3 regions of the Neobacillus oceani genome follow, and region 3 is predicted to be linked to each of the others. Evidence: riboswitches for the same ligand, from Rfam matches in the RefSeq annotation. Region 3 holds a riboswitch; each other region holds the start of a gene.
What was found. A riboswitch is a leader RNA that binds a small molecule or an ion and turns the genes downstream of it on or off. The one in region 3 is predicted to bind S-adenosylmethionine.

Region 1: linked by a shared signal. The riboswitch ahead of V1499_RS06445 (MFS transporter) and the one ahead of fbpA (Fur-regulated basic protein FbpA) in region 3 are both predicted to bind S-adenosylmethionine.
Region 2: linked by a shared signal. The riboswitch ahead of V1499_RS17580 (methionine ABC transporter ATP-binding protein) and the one ahead of fbpA (Fur-regulated basic protein FbpA) in region 3 are both predicted to bind S-adenosylmethionine.

What each region holds. Positions count from the first base shown of each region.
Region 1 is NZ_CP143543.1:1,271,529-1,275,741, forward strand. Features, by position in the region: gene V1499_RS06440 (M3 family metallopeptidase) at 1-1,163, shown strand, start outside; SAM riboswitch class I at 1,374-1,491, shown strand; gene V1499_RS06445 (MFS transporter) at 1,851-3,269, shown strand; gene V1499_RS06450 (LLM class flavin-dependent oxidoreductase) at 3,266-4,213, shown strand, end outside.
Region 2 is NZ_CP143543.1:3,454,362-3,458,574, forward strand. Features, by position in the region: gene V1499_RS17570 (MetQ/NlpA family ABC transporter substrate-binding protein) at 88-927, opposite strand; gene V1499_RS17575 (methionine ABC transporter permease) at 980-1,648, opposite strand; gene V1499_RS17580 (methionine ABC transporter ATP-binding protein) at 1,641-2,666, opposite strand; SAM riboswitch class I at 2,827-2,939, opposite strand; SAM riboswitch class I at 3,111-3,210, opposite strand; gene V1499_RS17585 (hypothetical protein) at 3,274-3,621, opposite strand; gene V1499_RS17590 (MFS transporter) at 3,774-4,213, opposite strand, start outside.
Region 3 is NZ_CP143543.1:844,097-848,309, reverse strand. Features, by position in the region: gene V1499_RS04220 (putative bifunctional diguanylate cyclase/phosphodiesterase) at 1-330, opposite strand, end outside; gene V1499_RS04215 (ArsB/NhaD family transporter) at 690-1,970, shown strand; gene V1499_RS04210 (hypothetical protein) at 1,983-2,264, shown strand; gene fbpA (Fur-regulated basic protein FbpA) at 2,288-2,455, opposite strand; SAM riboswitch class I at 2,536-2,635, opposite strand; SAM riboswitch class I at 2,848-2,950, opposite strand; gene V1499_RS04200 (iron-sulfur cluster assembly accessory protein) at 3,042-3,341, opposite strand; gene V1499_RS04195 (hypothetical protein) at 3,375-4,103, opposite strand; gene V1499_RS04190 (class I SAM-dependent methyltransferase) at 4,135-4,213, opposite strand, start outside.

The DNA of each region.
Region 1 (4,213 bases), 430 kb from region 3:
GTTTGAAGAACTATCAGCATGGCCTCGCCCAAACGCTGAAGAACGAAATACATAAAAATGTGGCGATTGCGAAACTGCGCCAGTATCCAACGACGATGGATTTTCTGCTTCACTATGACTCGCCGGCGGACAACAACTTTTATTCAGGGGATGGCATTCCCCGAGGCTATTTTGAGGATGTGCTCGATACGTTCCAGCAGGAACTTGCCCCGCATATGCAAAGGTATGCGCGCCTAAGGAAACGTCAGCTTGGCCTCGACAAATTGCTTTTCTCGGATGTTAAAGCACCGCTTGACCCTGATTTTGATCCGCCCATCAGCTACGAAGAGGCAGGGGAAATCATCGTTGAAGCCGTTGGGGTGCTCGGACCTGAATACCAGGAACAAATGCGGAAGGTTTTCACGGACCGCTGGGTATACCGGGGCGATAACGTCGGGCGGAGGATGATCGCATTCGGAGGCGGCGTCCATGGTGTGCATGGCTATTCATTTTACCCATGGGGAGGCAATCTGTTCGATGTGATTCTCCTCGGCCATGAGCTCGGACACGCCATTCATCTCACGCTTGCCGCTCAAAACCAGAAGTTCATTAACAATGGCGGGTCTCTGTTATTCGTCGAGGCGCCGTCCACCTTGGTCGAACATTTAATTGTCCAGTACCTTCGTGAAAAACGTGATGACCCGAGGCTGCACCGCTGGCTGAATATGTACTTGATGATGAGCTACCACCATAATTGCGTTACCCATATTCTAGAAGCCGAATTGTTGAGAAGGCTGTATAAAATGGCAGACCAGGAGATTCCGTTGACGACAAGTGTCATCAGCGACACGAAAGGCGCGATTTTATCGGAGTTCTGGGGAGACACCGTCGAAATCGATGAAGGCGCGAAACTGACGTGGATGCGCCAGCCGCATTATTATATGGGCCTTTATCCGTTCACCTACTCGATTGGCACATCCGCTTCCACTGTCGTAGCAAACCGGATCAAGGAGGAAGGGGTTTCCGTCGGCGAGCAGTGGACAGAGGTCCTTAAGCGTGGAGGAACATTGGGCGGCTTCGACCTGTACAAGATGGCCGGGCTCAACATGAGCACAACTGACGTCATCAAACAGGCCATCGCCCATATTGGTACGATTGTGGATGAGCTGGAAAAGAGCTTTTAAGTTTTTTTGAAAAAATGAGAAGTGGCTGAACCGAAAAATGCTTCCCTGCCCAGCTACATTTAGTTGCACGTTGAAACATTGGTTGAAACGGATTTTGAAGGAAAAAATAACAGGGAAAGCTGGTCACTTCTATCTAACAAAAAAGTTTAACACTTGACAGTATTATTTTAGTAAACTATTATGAGAATAATCTTAAAAAAATGAATATTTTCCTTATTAAGAGCAGGGGAGGAATCTGGTCCAGAGATCCTGCAGCAACCATCACTCAAATTATATTTCAGTGATAAGGTGCTAAGTCCAGCAAGCATTTTAGCTTGGAAGATAAGGGAGGGTGTAGACTCTATAGACTCTGTTTATAAAACCTCTTCCTTAATGGAAGGGGTTTTTTTGGTATATATAAGGACTTGGCAACAGATGGAACGCCTAAAGTCATTGTCCAATTAATTATATCCATATCAGCTTCTTAGAAAAAACCATACATTCACACGCCTTTATATCCTAGTTATGCTATTGGAAAAATAGGGATAATAAGTAGGAGGAATCAAAGATGCATAAACTCAAATGTTAAAAAGTGTAAATTAGCACCCTGACCATTTAACAACCTATTTTATTTTTACCAAGAGGCTAATAGAGGACCCATCTGTAACGAAAAAACCCGAACATTTAGGAGCCTCAGGGTAATTTACCATGAAGTATCAAGTAAGAAAGAGCGTGTTGCAAAGCTCAATTATTTTTGAAAGAGGGATGAAAATGAAACAAGCTGAACTGGCATCGTCAACCAACAGCGCACCGGATCAGAAAACAATTAGAAAAGTCGTGATATCGGGTGCGATTGGCAACTTTATCGAATGGTATGATTTAGCAATCTATTCTTATGCAGCAATCGGCATATCCTTGGTCTTATTCTCGGAAGCTGGGGAATACGCTCTCATTTATTCGTTGCTTGCCTTTGGTTTCACATATCTCCTGCGCCCAATAAGTGGTGTCATCATGGGGGCAATTGGTGACAGGATAGGCCGTAAAAAACTCCTTGTATTAACGATTTCCATGATGGCGATAGGGACGCTTTGTATTGGACTGATCCCCTCATACGCTGCCATTGGAATCGGCGCTCCGATTCTTTTGATGGCGTGCAGGGCTGTGCAAGGAATCTCTGCAGGTGGAGAATTTGTCGGCGCCGCGGCCTATGTTTATGAGTTTTCTAATAGGAAAAATAAAGTCTTTTTAATGGGTTTGATTCAGTTAGGCACCTGCTTATGCTATCCAGCTGCGGCGTTTGCTGCCTACGGGCTTGGAGTATGGTTAGGTGGTGATGCGTTTAACGAATGGGGATGGCGACTATTATTTATTTCAGCTGCGCCGCTCGGGCTTATTGCGCTATTTATACGATCTGGATTAGACGAATCACCAGTGTTCAAAAAACTACAGGAAAATGGAGAAATCTCGGCATCACCTTTTAAGGATAGTTTGAAATATGATCCTAAACGCTTAATTCTTACATCAATCTATGTCTTAGGTTACAATGCAGCCGCTGTAATGGTGCTTTTATATATGCCAATATACCTTGTGAATGTAAGTGGATTCGCACCAACAGAAGCGAACCTCACAATGGGAATTACGGGGCTCATATTTGGATTGTCTGTACCTGTCTACGCCTGGATTGTCGGTCGAAACCCTGATTATATACCAGCATTTCGCATCGCAAGTTGTGCTGTATTCGCTGTATTCGTTGTTTTTGCCTATTGGTTGTTTACCGTCCCTGGAGGTATGATTTTTGGAATCGTAATACTCGGTTTGATTGTAGGGTTCCATTACGCACTAGCTCCATTTACCGTAGTCGATGTTTTCCCGGCGGCACATCGCTTTACTTCGGGGGCTATCGCTTACAACGTTCCTGTCGCTATAGGAGGTGCACTATTCCCAGTGTTGTTCTCTTCATTTTCCAATATCGGGGCTCTTGTTCCACCTATCTTTGTAGCGCTTGTCAACGTGGTTGCCTGTATATCCGCGATTGGGTTAGCGCGTATAACGAAGGAGCGCGATTCGACGGGGTATGTGCCGAGTACATCATATAATTCATTTTCGAAGGAGATGAGTAAGTCATGACTAAGCCCCTTTCATTTTCTGCATTTCTTATGAATACAGCCAATCACAATTTACATGGATTGTGGCGCGAGGACGAGGGTCGCCAGAGGGATTTCAATGATATAGATCTCTGGATATCATTGGCAAAGCGACTTGACGAAGGTGGCTTTGATTCTATTTTTTTCGCGGATGTGGTTGGATTATATGGAAATCATCGTGGTGGATGGAAATATCATGTAGAAAAAGGGTTGCAAATACCGAGCAATGACCCAATGGTGCTATTATCAGCTTTGGCCGTTCACACAAAGAATCTCGGATTAGCTTTTACGGCCTCTCCACTACAAGAACATCCGTATAATTTTGCACGGCGTGTATCGACGCTTGATCATATTTCAAAAGGCAGGATTGCATGGAACATGACGACAGGATTTTTGGATAATGCTTTTCGAAACTTCGGCTATGATGGTATGGTTGAGCACGATGAACGCTACAAATGGTTGGATGAATATACCGATGTGTTATATAAGCTCTGGGAAGGCTCGTGGGATGAAGGAGCACTCTTGAAGGATAAAGAAAGTGGAATCTATGCTGATTCAGATAAAGTACATAAAATAAATCATGTTGGTGAGCGCTATAAGGTAGAGGGACCTCACCTTGTTGCACCATCACCGCAACGGACGCCGGTACTTTTCCAAGCTGGATCATCACCGACTGGGCGCGACTTTGCGGCTCGAAATGCGGAAGGGGTTTTCATCAAAGCACCGAATCCGGAAATTGCTCGTAAGCAGATTGAAGAAACCCGGCGAATTGCAATTCAACATGGAAGAGATGGAAAGGACCTTCAGTTTTATCAAGGTTTATCCTTTGTTATAGGGGACACTGAAGAAGAAGCGCAGCGTAAAGCAATCGAACTCGAAAATAAGGTAGATTTGGAAATGATGGTTGCACATATGGCAGGTGCGGCA
Region 2 (4,213 bases), 2.0 Mb from region 3:
TAAACAAAAAACGGCCCCCATTTAGAATGGGGGCCACCAAATTAGAAGTATCACATTTTTCCTAAGGAAAGCCGGTCCGCAAGCCGATTATTCGGATACCGGAACGACTGAGCCTTTGTACTTTTCAAGAATGAAGTCCTGAATTTCCTTGGAGTGCAGGACTTCCAAAAGAGTTTTGATTTTGTCGCTGTTTTCATCGCCTTTGTTGACAGCGATGATGTTGACGTATGGTGAATCAGATTCTTCAATGGCAATTGAATCTTCAATTGGGTTCAGGCCTGTGTCAATTGCATAGTTCGAGTTGATGAGCACTGCATCGCCTTCACCTTGGTTGTAGATTTGCGGCAGAAGCTTTGCTTCGTATTTCGCATCGAATTTAAGGTTTTTAGGGTTTTCAACGATGTCTTCAACAGTCGCTTCAACTTTGTTAACGCCATCTTTCAGCTTGATTAGCCCTTTGCTTTCTAGCATGGAAAGGATGCGGCCATGGTCAGGAACAGAGCTGCTCACAATAATGTGCGCGCCATCTGGCAAATCATCAAGGCTCTTGTATTTCTTGGAATAAACGCCGATCGGCTCAATGTGGACTCCGCCAGCGTTGGCAAAATCATAGCCATTTTCCTTGATTTGAGCTTCAAAATATGGAATGTGCTGGAAGAAGTTAGCATCAAGTTCCTTTGCGTCCAATGCTTTGTTAGGAAGAACATAGTCCGTAAATGTTTTGATTTCAAGGTCGATGCCTTTTTCTTTTAAAATCGGCTTCGCTTCTTCAAGAATCTCAGCATGCGGTACGTTTGTAGCGCCAACAACGAGTTTGTTGTCGTCTTCCTTTTTGTCGCTTCCCGCTTTGTTGTCATCGGAGCTGCCGCAAGCAGCGAGTACGAGGACAAGGGCGAATGTTAAAAGTGTTCCAAGCCATTTTTTCATGTTCTCTTCTCCTTTGTTGTAAGTAAACTATCAGCCGCGCGGACTGAGGGATTTATCTTTTATCCAATTTACGGGTAATCGTATCCCCGATTAATTGAATGATAAAAACAATAATTAGGATGATGATAGTTGCCATAACTGTTACGTCATTGCGGCTTCTCTGGAAGCCTTCAAGGTAAGCAAGGTTTCCAAGTCCTCCAGCGCCAATCGCGCCGGCCATTGCCGTGTAGCTGACAAGGGCGATCGCTGTAACGGTAATTCCGGAAACAAGCGCCGGCATTGATTCGGGCAATAGCACTTTCCAAATAATCGTCCAGGTTGACGCGCCCATTGATTTGGCCGCTTCGATGACACCTTTATCAATTTCACGCAGCCCAATTTCAACCATCCTCGCGTAAAACGGCGCCGAACCGATAATGAGTGCCGGCAATGCGGCATTTTCCCCTATCATGGACCCGACTACGAAAACCGTGAACGGGATGAGCAGGACAATCAGGATGATGAAAGGAATTGAACGGAAGACATTCACAAAAGCTGCAATGATTTTATTAATGAATGCATTTTCCCAAAGGTTGCCCTTCCCAGTAAGGAAGAGAAGCAATCCAAGGATGATGCCGAGGACAAATGTAACTGCAACGGATATGCTCGTCATGTAAAGCGTTTCACGTGTTGCCGCCCACATATTTTCCCAGACGACATTCGGGAAATAGGTTTCAAGCATTCGCAATCACCTCCACGCCTACCTGCTGGGAATTAATATATTCCAGCGCCTTTCCGAGTTCGCTTTCCGGTCCATCAAGATGAAGGAACAGAGTACCGTAGGATCCGCTTTGCGTTTGTGAGATCTTTCCCTGCAAAATATTGGCCGTTATATCAAACTTCCTGATCAAGTTTGTGATAAGAGGCTGTTCAGTCGCCTCGCCGACAAATGTGAGCTGGATGACCTTTCCGGATGGAAGGCGTTCGAGTAGATGCTCTACCGCATCCTTTGTTTCCTCAGGCTCCGTTACCTGCTGGACGAATCGCTTCGTTATTGGCTGCTGTGGATTCTTAAAGACATCCAGCACCGGGCCGAGCTCAACGATTCTTCCGCTCTCCATAACGGCGACGCGGTGGCAGATTTTCCTGATAACATGCATTTCGTGGGTAATCAGGACAATCGTCAAACCGAGCCGCTTGTTAATGTCGACCAACAGGTCAAGAATCGAATCCGTCGTCTGCGGATCGAGAGCGGATGTCGCTTCGTCGCAAAGCAAGACCTTTGGGTTATTCGCAAGCGCCCTAGCAATGCCGACACGCTGCTTTTGCCCGCCGCTTAATTGTGACGGGTACGCATTTTCCCTGCCCTCAAGGCCGACAAGCTTAATTAGCTCATCGACACGCTTTTTGCGCTTCGGCCCCGAAATTCCGGCAATTTCAAGCGGAAACGCGATGTTTTCCCGGACTGTGCGTGACCAAAGAAGATTGAAATGCTGGAAAATCATTGAGATTTCCTGGCGTGCCTTCCTAAGCTCTCTTCCCGAAATTTTCGAGATTTCACGGCCTGCAATCGTTATGGATCCTTCGGTTGGGCTTTCTAGCCTGTTCAGCATCCGGATCAACGTACTTTTGCCGGCGCCGCTGTACCCGATAACGCCGAAGATTTCCCCTTCGCGTATATCGAGATTGACATTATCAACCGCTGTCAGTGTCCCATGTTTTGAAGGAAAGCTTTTTCTGACATTTTTTATCGAAATCATCGAATCACCTTCTTTACACCCATTTACCCATCATGCAGGGCAGCAATCATGCCTTGTTCTATCTAATCCTATCGTTTGAATATACAAAAGGATTCATTCCGAAAAAAGTAAAAAGCCTTTCTGCAACCGGGCAGAAAGGCATAATAAACATTTATCCTTTCTCCCATCTCCCAAAGCGAACGCTTTGTGTGAATTGGCACCATTTCACAGAAATCATCCTGTGACGGTTGCCGGGCTTCATCGGGCACATCCCTCCACCTCTCTTGATAAGAGTAGCTAAGCTATTCAATTAATCACGATTGCTATCGTATCATGGCGAAATTAAGGTGTCAATAAAGAAGTTTTTGAACTAGGGCCGGAAATATCAGGCAGGATTGCACAATGGAAAATCATCTACAATCCCCTAAAAATAAAAACCCGCTCCATAAGAAGAGGGGCTATCTCCTCTTATCTTTACAGGGAGTCTCCCTGCTGGAATTGGCACCGTGCTTTCACCGGTTGCCGGGCATCATTGGGCCATTCCCTCCGCCTCTCTTGATAAGAATTATAAAATTTTTAGAATCTTGCCAAAGATTTAATGAAAGTTTATCTTAATACATAATTCCCGTCAATAGGGAATTTTTTCAAACTCATTTTCCTTTGCCAAAAGAAAGATCGATTCAAGCTTCAGCACAGTGCGGAAAGACGCATCGATATTTATTGCCCGATGATTGAGCAGATCGCGTATTCTTTTCGTGCCGCAAAGCAGTTCGCTGATAGCTTCAGGGCTTCCCGTGATGTTTGCAAGCAAGGGTTTGCTTAGGATCTCACCGTTTGAAACAATCGCCTTACCGTCCCCAAACTCCACAAGAGAACCTCCAATTTGTATATAAACCGTCTGGCTGCTGCCAAATAAAGAATGGATATGCGGCTTTTTATTAAAATTGGCACAGAACCGATGAATCTGCTCAATCATTGTGAATCCCCCCTGCTTACTTAATTCATTTCCGGAAGTAGGAATCCTCCATTATTCGTTCGACAAAATCTTCATAAGCAGGCTTCTTTTGTGTTTTTTTCAAAAAAATCCGCCAAAGCTAAAAGGTAATGCAAAAATTCCGGGGAAATATGTCACATTCCGGCAGCTTTTGGAACCTGGGAAGCCTGGTTTTTTAAAACCTTCCTCCCGAAAACAAGATAGAAGTAAACAGAACTAATTAAGTAAAGGCTTGCGGTTATCGTGAAGACATATGCATAGCCCCAATAGTCGCCGTACCTGACTACGATTCCGGTTGAAACCGGCCCCATAAACGCCCACCCTAAATTGAAAACAGTCTGGTTGATCGAATTGGCCAATCCCTTCATAGAATCGTCAACACGTGACATGATGAGCGAACTTTGAATCGGGTTCCCGGCATTCATGAGCGCCTGCCTGAACAGGAAACCAATCGCGGCTAGCCACAAGTTTTCCGTGTAGGCGGTCAAAAGCAGGAATGGAAGCGACAACAACTGCAGGATAACGACAGCCCTAACCTCCCCGACGCGCTTGACGACCTTGGGCCCGATAATCA
Region 3 (4,213 bases):
CTCGGCGATCAGCCTCCGCTGTCGCCAAACCTCAAGGTCATTAGCTCTATTGATCTCTGCAATGTGCCGCGGAAAAAAATCATAAACCGTCTTTCCAACCAATTCATCCAGTTCCATGCCGTGGACTCTTAGAACCTCCGCATTCGCAAATAAAGTCCGTCCTTCCCTGTCCTCCAAAAATATATTGAGTGGAAGGGAATTGAGAATGTTCAGTTTCATAGATTCGCTAATCCGGAGTTTTTTTGAAAGGTCCTGCTCCTTTTCTTCCAGTTCTTCCACACGCTTTAGTAGTTCCAGGTATTCCGACTTGATTTTCTCAAATGTCTCCATCCCGCTATCCTTCCCAGTTCAAGTTCCCCGATGCTTCTTCCCGGCCAATGAACTGCCATTGTAAGACAAAGTTGGTCTATCATTGTCCTTAGAAATGAAATAACCACAATAGTCCGATATCAATATTTTATAATGGCAGTCGCTGTCAAATCCCGTTGTTTCCCAAAAATTCATAAAGTTGTCGATTAGTGGTTTTGCTTGTAAGATAACTCCATATTTTTACACGAGGGGGGAATTACTATAATTCCACTAAAATACTGGCAGTTGTGTTTTTAAAATTCTTTCAATATAATTTTAGAAAAGCTTTTTTAAAAAATTCAAAAGTTTTCATAAATATTTTGACACTGGAGATGGGGATTTTGACAAATCAGGCATTGCTTGCCATTGGAATTTTCCTGGTTGCCTATGCATTTATCGTAACCGAGAAAATCCACAGGACAATCATCGCGATGGCAGGGGGCATCACGATGGTTCTCCTCGGCATACTCAATCAGGAAACAGCACTTCAACACATTGACTTTAACACTCTGGGCCTGTTGACAGGGATGATGCTAATTGTCGCAATCACGGCTGAAACCGGATTATTCCGTTATTTGGCCATCTGGTCTGCAAAGAAGGTAAAAGGTGACCCTTTAAAGCTCCTCATTGTTTTAGGGCTGATTACCGCACTGGCTTCTGCATTCCTCGATAACGTGACGACCGTTTTACTGATTGTTCCAGTTACCTTCAGTATTACGCTGCAGCTGAAAGTGAATCCGATGCCCTATTTGATTACGCAAATTATCGCTTCGAATATCGGGGGCACGGCAACGCTCATTGGCGATCCGCCGAACATAATGTTAGGAAGCGCCGTCAAGGAGCTGACTTTTTCCGCTTTCATTGTAAACCTGGCTCCAATCTCGTTTATCGTATTGATTGTGAATATTGCGATCCTCGCTTTCCTTTATCGAAAGTCCCTAAAGACTACGGAAGAACTGAAAGCCGGCATTATGAATCTTGATGAAAAAGCGGAAATCACCGATACTGTATTGCTGAAGAAATCACTATTTGTTCTCGCGGTAACAATTTTGGGCTTTTTTGTCCACCAGTTCATCCAAGTCGAGAACGCGACAATCGCATTGGCGGGCGCCTTTCTCCTCCTACTAATAACTGGGGAACATTACCTTGAGGAGTCAATGAAAAAAGTCGAATGGCTGACAATCTTTTTCTTTATCGGTCTATTCGTCCTTGTCGGAGGCTTAATGGAAACAGGGATTATTTCAATGCTCGCCGAAAAATCGATGGAGTTTACCGGCGGGGATGTGACCGCGACATCGTTGCTCATTCTTTGGGTCAGCGCAATCGCATCCGCATTCATTGACAATATTCCATTCGTCGCCACGATGATTCCGATGATCAAAGACATGGGCGCGATGGGAATTACCGACCTGGAACCGCTGTGGTGGAGCCTCGCTCTTGGCGCATGCCTCGGCGGGAACGGAACCTTGATCGGCGCGAGTGCCAACGTCATTGTCGCCGGTATGGCCGCAAAGGAAAAACATCCAATTTCCTTCGTGAAATTCCTTATCGTCGCCTTCCCGCTCATGTTGCTGACAATAGCCGTTTGCACGGTCTATGTTTATTTCCGGTATTTACAATAAAGGGGGAAACCTGTGATGGATTTGGTTTACACATACGATCGAACCCGTTTGGAAATCGTTGAAATGCAAGGTGAAAGTGACCTGGAATTCACCCTGAAATTTGCGGACCATGCCCTCGAAAAAAATTTTAACACCGTCCGCGACTATTTTTACGGAAATGACGACCTAACGGATGCTTATTTCCATACGAGCCTGGATAAAGTGGTAAATGTCTCCCTGAAGCAGGAATACTATACTGAATTTCTCCTCCAGCTTTTTAAAAACAAATTGCTTTTATCACTGATGTGGAAGTAAAAAAAAGCCGGGCGCTTCAATCTTTAGCGCCCGGCTTCTTTTTTTAATATAAGCATGTATTCATGTTCAAGGGTTTGTAGGGGCGCGTCGTATAGATGCTGTTTATCCGATGTTTTGTATACATTCCTTGAAAGTAGTTCTTCAATCAGTTTTTCTTTCCTCTTCTCAATCATTTCTGATGTTCTTGCCACTTTTCTTCTCCTTTCCGTTGAATTTTAATAAAAATACCTCTCCCGATAAGGAAGAGGTTGCTAGTTTGTTTGCGTTGCTCTCCTTATCTCTCAGGGATTCCCTGCTGGAATTGGCACAGTGCCGTTGGGCCTGCTGCCGAGGCTTCAAAGGGCCATTCCCTCCACCTCTCTTGATAAGAACGGTATTCAGTTTTGGGTATTATGAAAAGCGCAAGCGCCCGTTTAGCGCCGTATGGACTGGAGGGCCCCGATGGAGATAAAGGAAACACGATGAGCCTAGGCGAATCGATGTTGACTTATCGTAGCGAGGGGACCGAAGTACACTAGGCGCTGGGCGCTGGAGCTAGACAAAAAAAACCCTTCTCGATAAAAAGAGGGCGGCATCCGTTCTCTTCTTATCTTTCAGGCGCTTGCCCGCAGGAATTGGCACAGTACACGTAAAGGCCTGTTGCCGAGGCTTCAAAGGGCCGTTCCCTCCACCTCTCTCGATAAGAAATATACAATTTCATTTACTTTAGCGTATTGCAGTTGGAAAGTCAAACCCCTTTTTCAACCTGAGGGCGAAAGAAGTGCTTTTCGCCCGTACTTAATGATGATGGTGGCCGCCTTTGGAAGGGTTCGTGATTACAAACTCCTCGCGTGGGACGTAAAAATACTGAATCCAGACTCCATTTAAATATTCCTCGCGTGAATCGAGGATGATGTCGATATCCTTGTCCGTTTTAACGACTTCATCATGCTCCTTAGGCGTATCAAGGACTAGGTCATAGTGGGCATGGTCTCCGTGCATATGTGTGATGATGACCCGGAACATTTGGCCTTCTTCGGCAGTTTTAAGCATCTCTTTTAGTACTTTTGCGGCATTGCGGTTAATTTTCACTTTCATTTTCGGCAGCTCCTTTTACGAGAAATTTTGCTTTTATAGCTGTTCAGTTTCAAACAAAGTTGGATTCCAGCCCGTGTTCAACGCTTGTTTGGATGCCCATAAATTGCCTAGAAGCCTTGGAACCATTTGTTTGGACGGCAGTTGATTGTATTCCTGAAAGTAAACGAAATACAAAAGGTAAAGGAATGCATTCGTTTTAAGATGGATTTCCCTGAAATACGGCTCATTTTCGGTCACAGTCGCAAACGAACGCGTTTCCACTCCTGCGATGTACCGCGTTTCTTTCCCTTTAAAAATATTCTTCACAAAATGGATGTTCCCGACCACCGTTGGATCGTCCTCGCCATCCGCATTCGCAAGTCCGGCCTGTTTTTCCGCCGAAAAGCCATGAAGGTTATCCACTAGTATACTTGTATGGGCATACGCCTTATCGAACCCTTCATCCGCTGGCAGCAGCCCTTCATCCTCCAGCAGGCTGACAAGCGGGAGGGTTGTCCCATCTTCCACATATGCGGGCCTGGCTGTTTGTCTTGCCCATTTCAGGCCCGATAAACTCTTCGAGGTAAAAAAGGTCATAAAGTACCAATTTCCTTGGTCATCTTCAGCCAGCTGCAGAACCGGTTCACCCTTCCGGCGTAAAATGCGGAACCTGTCCGCCTTATCAAACATAAATCGCTCAGTATCCGATTCTTCCCAACCAGCCAGGTATGTAATCCCGGGCTTCTCGACCTCAACGGCAATGTGAATATAGTAGAAGAACATCCCAAAACACTCCTGGCAAAAAAGTCTCCCTCTACCATTCCCGAATGCCGGTGTTTTCACACATTTCCTCTATATTCCTGCACTCAATTACAAGAAAAAGGCCTTTGTAA